Regions from separate parts of the Gelria sp. Kuro-4 genome, predicted to be linked through region 1. Evidence: riboswitches for the same ligand, from Rfam matches in the RefSeq annotation. Region 1 holds a riboswitch; the other holds the start of a gene.
The links. Region 1 has a riboswitch for FMN ahead of ribD (bifunctional diaminohydroxyphosphoribosylaminopyrimidine deaminase/5-amino-6-(5-phosphoribosylamino)uracil reductase RibD). Riboswitches for the same ligand answer to the same signal wherever they lie in the genome.

Region 1 (4,407 bases):
GTCTCCTTTAAAGCGTGATTCTCAGCTTAGAAAGCCATGTTGACCGAGAAAATCCAGGGTGATTCCTCCGGGGCTGCCGGGAGCAGGCCGCTTCAGGTACCGGAGCACATATTTCCCGATCAGGTCGGCCTCCAAGTTGACCTTGTCGCCGGGCCGGCGATGCTGCAGCACGGTATTTTCCAGAGTATGGGGAATGATCGAGACCCAAAATCCCTTTGGCTCGAGGTCACCAACGGTCAGGCTGATCCCGTCTACAGCCACCGACCCTTTCTCAACCAGGAGTGAGGTCACCTCTTCGGGAGCGTGGATGGTAAAGATGATGGCATTACCCTCTGTGCGCCGGGCCGACACCTGCCCTACGCCGTCGATATGGCCGGTCAGCAGATGACCGCCCAAACGGTCGCCCATTGCCAGTGCCCGCTCCATGTTGACGTAGTCTCCCCTTGTTAGGGAGCGAAGATTTGTCTTTCTTAATGTCTCAGGCATCACATCAAAGATCAACCGGTCGCCTTCGCATTGCACGACGGTCAAACATACACCGTTGATGGCCACGCTGTCCCCCAACTTAACTTGCTGGGCGATTCCCGGTTCCTCGATCACAAGCTGGTTTCGCCGGCCGAGCAACCGAAGCTCCTTAACCTTACCCATGGTTTCAACTAATCCAGTGAACATGTTCCTTCTCCTTCACCTGATTTGGGGTAGGCTTCAATAAGCAGATCTTCGCCGATGAAGCGGGTCCCATGAATTCTGGCCAACCAGGCCGTGTTCATCAGACTGCGGCCCCGGCCTCCCACCGGGGTGGGGGCAGAAGCGCCCCCTACCAGCTTCGGGGCTATCAGGCAATAGATCTTGTCAATCAACCCCGCCTGCAAGGCGGCGTGGTTGACTGTGCTGCCGCCTTCCAGGAGAATATGAGTTAATTTACGCTCTGCCAGTCTCGTCAAGAGAACCTGCAGGTCAATGCGGCCGTCCTTCGCCGGTACCGGCAGCAGTTCAACACCCGGGATTTGTTGCAGAGGGGAAGACCGATCCACAGCGGACTCCAGGCAGGCAATCCAGGTAGGCGCCTTCGAACCGCTGTGGAGGAGCTTTGCTGTCGGCGGAGTGCGCAAGTGACTGTCGAGAATGATCCGAATCGGGTCCTTCTTATCTGGTTTGGTAAGACGGGTGGTTAAAAATGGATCGTCGGCGAGCACCGTCCCGATACCGACCATGATTGCGTCTACTTGGTCGCGAAGTTCGTGAACCCACCGGCGGGCTCGAGCTCCTGATACCCAGCGGCTGTCACCACTGGCGCAGGCGATCTTGCCGTCCAGCGTCATGGCCCACTTGGCTGTTACAAAAGGTCTCCGCTTAGTAATGTAAGTAATAAATGCTTCGTTCAGATAACGTGCTTCCTGCTCACGGACACCGACAATAACTTCGATGTTTGCTTCTCGCAGGCGTGCGAAGCCTTGGCCCGATACCAGGGGGTTAGGGTCTGTCATGGCGGCTATGACCCGTTTGATTCCAGCAGCAACAATGCGTTCTGTGCAGGGAGGGGTGAGTCCGTGGTGACAGCAGGGCTCTAAGGTAACGTAAAGATCAGCCCCACGGGCTCGGTCCCCTGCCTGCTCCAGGGCGAAAACTTCGGCGTGGGCTTGTCCCGCTTGGGGATGAAATCCTTCACCGACTACCTTGCCGCCCTGAACAACCACGGCACCCACCAGGGGATTGGGGGATGTGCGTCCCCGGGCAGTAGCGGCCAGTTCAAGCGCTCTGTCCATGTATTGCAGCTCAATTCCTTCCTGCTTCACGGTCAAACCTCCCAAAATACAAAACCCCTGAGGAAGAACCCTCAGGGGTAACAAAAGCAAACGGACGACGAATTTCTTGCACCCTTCTTCCATCCAGACTTTACTGTCGGCTCCGGATCTTCCCCGGATCTGCCTTGCGGCTCGCGGGCTTAGGCCGAGAACGGCCATCACCGCCGGTGCGGAATTGAGGATAATATCTCCTCTCACCAGCCCCTGAAGGACCTCTATGAAATTCTTACCCATTGTAGCACATTCTCGTTGAAATGACAAGGCGGAATTTGGCGCTGCCTGCGTTATTGCAGCCGCTGCCAGTGGTCCATCTTCCGCCGGGCGGCTAAAAGGCACGAGTATTTACTCCACATCGCGTTACGCTCCCCTCGAACTCAGCCCAGCAGGCGGCGAAGTGGCCGGGGGTTTTTTCCACCAAAGGGGGAGTCTCTTCGCGGCAAACAGGGAGGGCACAGCGGCACCGCGGCCGGAAGCGGCAGCCGGGCGGCGGGTCCACCGGCGAGGGCACCTCGCCCGGGAGGATGTGCCGGGGGCGGCGCAGCGCCGGGTCTTCCACCGGCACGGCCTCAAATAGGGCTTCCGTATAAGGGTGGTAACGGCGGACGAAAAGCTCTTCCGCCTCCGCCGTTTCTACGACCTGCCCCAGGTACATCACGGCGATCTGGTCGGCCAGAAAGCGCACCACGCGGATGTCATGGGAGATGAAGAGGTAGGTGAGGCTGCGCTCTTCCTGCACCTCAAGGAGGAGGTTGAGCACCTGTGCCCGCACCGAGACGTCCAGGGCGGAGATGGGCTCATCGGCCACGATGAACTCAGGGCTCAGCGCCAGCGCCCGAGCGACCCCCACGCACTGTTTCTGGCCGCCGGCCAGGGTGTGGGGGTACTCGTGCGCCAGCTCCGGCTTAAGCCCCACGGTCTTTAAGAGATCCGCCACCCGCTCCCTCAGTTCCGCTCCACGCGCCAGCCGGTGCACCACCAGCGGTTCCCCCACGATCGCTCCCACCGTTTTGCGCGGGTCAAAGGAGCTCATGGCGTCCTGAAAGATGAGCTGCGCCGAGCGGCGGAACCATACCAGCTCTCGGCGATTCAAGGAGCAGACGTTCTTTCCTTCAAACCACACTTCACCCCGGGTGGGTTCGATGAGCCTTAAAAGCAGCCGGCCGATGGTCGTCTTGCCACAGCCGCTTTCGCCCACCAGGCCCAAGGTTTTCCCCCGGGCGATGGCCAGGTTGACACCGTCCACGGCGTGGACGAAAGAGCGCCGCCGGCCCCTGCCCTCGGTGCGGAGAGGGAAGAGTTTCACCAGATTCTTGGCACGCACAAGTTCCTCTGCTGCGCTCATGGTTCCACCCCCACTAGCGGCGCCCCAGGAGCGGGTCGAACTCTTCCCGGACCCAGTTGCCCACCAGGTTCAGGCACAGGATGGTGAGGGCGATGATGAGCCCTGGAAATACCACCAGCCACCAGGCACTGGTGATGTACTCCCGCCCCTCGCCGATCATCAGGCCCCAGGAGGCCAGGGGCGGTTGAATCCCGTAACCCAGAAAGCTCATGTTCGCTTCCGCCCCGATCATGTGCGCCAGCTCCAGGACGTAGGTGGTGATGAGGGGTGAGATGATGTTCGGCAGGATGTGCCCGAACGTGATGCGCGGCATGCTGCAGCCGATGGCCCGGGCGGCTTCCACCATGGTGCTCTCGCGCAGGGCGAGCACCTGGCTGCGCGCCATCCGGGCGTGCACCATCCAGCCGTTGATGAGGAGCGCGATGGTGAGATTCCGCTGGCCCGGCCCCAGGACCATGACGAAGGTGAGGGCCACCAGGAGCCCGGGGAAGGAAGACTGGATGTCCACCAGCCGCATCAGCAACAGGTCGACCTTCCCGCCGAAGTAGCCGGAGACAAGGCCCAGCACGGTGCCGAGGCAGCCGGCTAAAGCCACCACGGTGAAGGCTACGCTGAGGGACACGCGGCCCCCGTAAGTGAGACGTGACAGGACGTCGCGCCCCTGGGCGTCGGTGCCCAAAAGGTGCGGGAAACCTCCGTCCCGGGGGGGTGCCAAGGAAGGCGGCAACAGCCGTTCCGCCAGCGAACCCTTGGTGGGGTTGTAGGGTGCGATCCAGGGGGCGGCGAAGCTGGCCAGAACGATGATCAAGAGCACAAGCAGGGCCACCAGGGCCACGCGGTTACCGGCGAAGCGCTGCCCCCAGGCGTGCCAGGGCTTTGCTGCCATGCTTTAGCCCCCTTCGCAGCGGATGCGCGGGTCGAACAGGCCGTAGGAGAGGTCGACCCCCAGGTTGATGAGGCAGATAATCGCCGCCACCAGGAACACTTCCACCTGCAGCAGGGGGAAGTCCTGGCGGGCGATGGTCTGCACGATGAGCGTGCCGAATCCGGGCCAGCCGAACACCACCTCAATGGGCGCGGCTTCGCCGGCCAGGAGGCGCCCCAGGTCCATACCGCCCAGGGTGACGATTTGGGTGGCGGCGTTCCTGAGGGCGTGCTTAAAAATGACGTCCCAATCGCTGGCTCCTTTCATGCGGGCGGTGATGGCGTAAGCGGTATTGAGCTGTTCCGCCATGGCGAAGCGCACGATTTGGGTCAGGT
Region 2 (4,407 bases), 310 kb from region 1:
ATCCTTGGCCACCACCTGAACGGTGTAACCCTGCTTGGCCAGGTCATCGTTAAATACATAGTGACCGCCCGGGCTGTCGGCGCCGTCCACCATGGAGAGCACCACCCAGAGCGGTACGCCCTTGTACTCGTGTTCTTTGCCTTCTTTATCCGTGTGTTTGTACGTGACGGCGGGGTGCGGGGTGGCGGTGCAGGTGGCCAAGCTTTCAAACGTGGAGCGGTCGAGCTCCGCTTTCTCCACGCCGCTCAGGTTCAGCTTCCACTCCGTGGGCGCCTGGGTCAGGGCTATCTTGGCCACGTTCTTCACCCAGAAATGGCCGTCGGTCAAAGGGGCGTTCCCGCCCACGAAAACGATCCGCGGCAGGTCTTTTTCCTCTTTCCCGTCTGTTTTGTAGGCCAGGATCATCTCCACGCCGCCCAGCTTGGCCGGGGAGCCGTCCTGGTTGTAGGTGAGCAGGTTGCCTTCCACCTGGTCGGCGGTGAAGGTCATGGCGTAGCCGTCAGCTGCTACCACCTGCACGGCCTGCGTCGCCGGGTCCCACTTTAGCTGGGCGAGGAGGTCTTTCACCTTGACGCCGGTAAAGCCGTCGGGGCCGACGATGGTGCCGGTGGACTTTTTGTAGCCGCCCTTGGCGCTTACGGCCGGAAACCGGCTCAAGTCCACCTCGCTGCTCGCCCCGGCCGCATCCACAAGCGCCACTTTAACGCCGGCGGTGGGGGCGGGGGCAGCGGGCTCTTTTTCCGCTGGGGCCTTCCGCCCGCCGGCGCAGCCGGCACTGAGCAGGAGCAGGGCCAGACCCAAGATCAAGACATAAGTTCTTACGCTTTTCCACGTTGACATTTTTCTTACTCCTCCCTTGTTTATGAAATTAAGGCCCGTTCTGCGGAAAGCAGAACGGGCCTTAAGTCCGCTTTTCTCCTTTCCGCACCGGGAGGCAAGCAGGTTTCCCCGCTTACCCTATCGGTCCATCGCCTTAGCTACGCCTTAGGCGGCTGGACTCGGAGAAAAATGGTATAAACTTATATTCTTAATTCGCCAGCGAGCAGCCTTTTCCTTCTTCAACCCCGAATTTTTACACAGAGGGAGGTCTTCCCAGCCTTACGGTTCGCGAGCCAGGAGTTCCCACACCCAAGGTTCGGCCAGCCGCGCTGCCAGCTGGCCACCCCGGCGAGCCGGTACTTTTGCACCAGGGTAAGGCGGGCTGGGAACCCCGGGGCCGCGCCTGTGGGGGGATTACTAAGAAGGCGTTAGGTGGCAAAGGCCCGGGTGCAGGTGCTGCACCCGGGCCTCTCTGCGCGTGGGGGCTAGGAAAGGGATGTTAGGGCCGGGCCTTGGCCGGCTGGGAGACGAGGGCGGGGGCCCCCAGGAGGGCGCTGACGCGCTTGTAAAGGAGGAATGTGGCGGTGGAGGTGAGGGTGCCCTTTATCAGGTTGAAGGGGACGATGGCACTCACCGCCAGGGGAAGGATCTGCTGAGCGGGCACGTTCCAGAGCGGGAGAAAGATATAGATGTCCGCGATGGTAACGGTGGCGGTCATGGCCAGGGTGCCGACGAAAAGGGAGAGGACGGCGCCTTGAAGAGTGTGCACGCGCCGGTACACCAGGGCGGCGGCGAGCACAAGGCTCGCCCCGGTGACGAAGTTGGCGCTCACACCGATGATCCCGGCCTCAGAGCGGCCGGAGAGGAGGAAGACGATGCACTTGATCGCCTCGGCCAGCACACCGGCCGCCGGGCCGAAAGCGAAGCCGGCGATGAGGGCGGGGACGTCGCCGAAATCGAACTTGAGGAAAGTCGGCATGAAAGGAAGCGGGAACTCCAGGTACATGAGGAGGAAACCGAGGGTGCCGAGGAGGGCCACCTTGACCAGATACCGGGTGCCGCGCAGATGGGACATCTAAACCATGACCTCCTTAAAAATTAATCCCCGGAAGAAAAGCCTTCCGGGGAAATGGGCGAACAGCACTACCTTCTTCCATCCGGACTATACCGTCGGCTCTGGTTTCGACCAGATCAACCACCTCGGTGGCTCGCGGGCTAATCCTCACAGGCTGCGCTGGAGGCTTCACCGCCGGTCAGGAATTGGGGGCCCGGCCCCTCACCTTGCCCTGAAGGCCTTCTTCCTTATAGTTTTTATCATACCGAACTATAGCACAGGGCGGGCAAGAAAACAAGGGGGATGGGACGGGACCAGGCCCGTTCTACCTTCCTGAGCGCCGCTGGCTGTTTTTCTGCCCGGCCCAGCGCTTTCTACGGAGCGCTGAAGGGCTGTCCCGGCTTAGGCGAAGAAATCGGTGTTCAGTGTAGGTACCGGGGCGCTGCGCGCCAGATAAGGGCGGAGCCTCCGGTTGACCTCTTCCCAATCGATGTTGGCAAAGAAGGCATCCAGGTAGCCGGAACGGTTGGTGCCATAATCAATGAAGTAGGCGTGTTCGTAAACGTCTAGGACGAGAAGGGGCGCCGTGCGCTGGATGCCGCCCACATTGTGGGCATCGAGCAGAAAGTTGTGCAGGGTGCGGTCGTCAAGGTCGAGGGCCAGGATGCCCCAGCCGCGGGCGGAGAGGCCGAGAGCGCGGAAGTCGCGGGCCCAGGCCTCGGTCGATCCGAAATCGCGCTGCAGGAAAAAGCTTACCTCGCCGCTGGGGGGACCATCGGTCCCGCCCAGGTTGCCGAAATAGAGCTCGTGCAGTTTAACTCCGTTGAGCGCGTAAGTCTCTTCCAACTTCAGCTCGCGGTAGGGGCTGTAGGTGGCGTTGGCCGTCTGCCGATTGACGGTGCGGAGCAGGCTCCAGATCTCGTTGGTTTTATTCACATAACCGAGGTACAGCTTGTAGTGCTCGGTCAGCAGGCGTGCCGAGAGGCCGGGAAGGGAGGTGTAGGGCAGGGGCCGGGGTGTAAGCTGCGCCATTCGGTATTCCTCCTTGGGCGACGGATGTCCTCGCTACGTGTCCTCAATAGCTTACGCACCGCACTTCGGGTCGGTTACAGTTACTTTTGTTAATTACCAGGGGGCCCGGCAGGGATCTCGGCTCCGAACGCGAATATAGCAGTTAGATTGGCAACTTCTAATAATTCCGGCAAGGGGACGCCGGTGGGGGGATAAAGATGCCGGGACGGGTGCATGTGGCGCACACGGTGCTGAGTGAAATCTTAACCTGGGCGCGCCAGGCCCAGGGGCGCGAGATCGGCGGTATCCTCTTGGGCCGCGTGCACCGTGGCCGGGCGCTGGCGGTACGGGTGGAGGCCGCGCTCCTGGCGCAGGGGGCGGACTCAGTGGGGAGCAGCATCCGCTTCACGCCGGAACTGGTGTCGGAACTCAGCGCCCGGGGCCAAAGCGAGTACCCTTCTTTCCAGGTGGTGGGTTGGTTTCACACGCATTGCGGCTTGGGCGCCTTTCTTTCCGGCTACGACATGGCGGTGCACAAGGAACACTTCAGCGAGCCCTGGCAGGTGGCTCTGGTGCTCGATACTGAGCTGGGGCGCGAGGCGCTCTATGGCTGGGAAGGCGGGGCGATTGTCCCCGTGGCGGCCGGCGCAGGAACCTACGCGGTAGGCGAGACGGCCGCTACGGCGGCGCCTGCCCTGCGCCCCCGCTGGCGCCTGGTGAAGCCGCGCCGCCTTCTGGTGGTGCTGCTGGCCGGTGTTCTCCTGGTTGCCGCCCTGGTCGGCCTCACCCGGTTATCCCGGCACGGCCCCGCGGCCGGGGAAGCACCTGCTGCTACCAAGGCCCCGGCCGGTGCAGCTGCGGCACCCGGCGACGGAGAAGGACAAAGAGAAGGACAAGCGGGTGCGGCGGCGGCACCCATCCCCGGGGAGGGCTGGCCGGCGGGTACGGGAGAGATGACCGGTTCGTTGCCGGCACCGGATGCCCCTGCCGGGCAGAAATACATTGTGCGCCCCGGGGATACCCTTTGGGGCATCAGCGAACGTTTTTACGGGCAGGGGGACTTCTACCTGGAGGTATCGCGCCACAACCGGCTCGCCAATCCGCGCCTCATTTTACCTGGGCAGCAACTCATCCTGCCGCCCAAAGAACCGCAGGCGGCGCCGGTGAAGCAGCCTGCCGTCACGCAGGCCCCGCCCGGCGCCTGAGCAGAGCTGCGGCCGTCTTCCTGTTGCACGCGGACGTACATGAGCAGCCGCTCGGTGAGGACTGTGGTTTCGACAGTCAGGAGATACGAGCGGCCGTTTAATTTAAGGCTGCGCCGGTGCACCAGAAAGGGAATGGTTTCCGGGTCGAGGGCGGTCAGGGGGCGGCCGATGAATACGCTCAGCCACTCTTCCACCTCTTTTTTCACCTGCGCCTTAAGCGCGGCGTTGAGCGGAGAGCCCACCCGCACCTCAACCTCGCGCACCACCGGTTCACTGGCCGCCGCCAGGCTTTCTTCCAGCCGTGCCAGGCGGGTTTCC

Region 2: another riboswitch for FMN. It lies ahead of K5554_RS13900 (ECF transporter S component); the one in region 1 lies ahead of ribD (bifunctional diaminohydroxyphosphoribosylaminopyrimidine deaminase/5-amino-6-(5-phosphoribosylamino)uracil reductase RibD).

The regions. Positions count from the first base shown of each region.
Region 1 is NZ_AP024619.1:2,470,254-2,474,660, reverse strand. It holds gene ribE (riboflavin synthase) at 22-672, opposite strand; gene ribD (bifunctional diaminohydroxyphosphoribosylaminopyrimidine deaminase/5-amino-6-(5-phosphoribosylamino)uracil reductase RibD) at 657-1,796, opposite strand; FMN riboswitch at 1,874-2,021, opposite strand; gene K5554_RS12425 (ABC transporter ATP-binding protein) at 2,131-3,147, opposite strand; gene K5554_RS12420 (ABC transporter permease) at 3,161-4,033, opposite strand; gene K5554_RS12415 (ABC transporter permease) at 4,037-4,407, opposite strand, start outside.
Region 2 is NZ_AP024619.1:2,776,390-2,780,796, reverse strand. It holds gene K5554_RS13905 (hypothetical protein) at 1-840, opposite strand, end outside; molybdenum cofactor riboswitch at 900-1,016, opposite strand; gene K5554_RS13900 (ECF transporter S component) at 1,319-1,894, opposite strand; FMN riboswitch at 1,961-2,117, opposite strand; gene K5554_RS13895 (superoxide dismutase) at 2,276-2,905, opposite strand; gene K5554_RS13890 (LysM peptidoglycan-binding domain-containing protein) at 3,103-4,089, shown strand.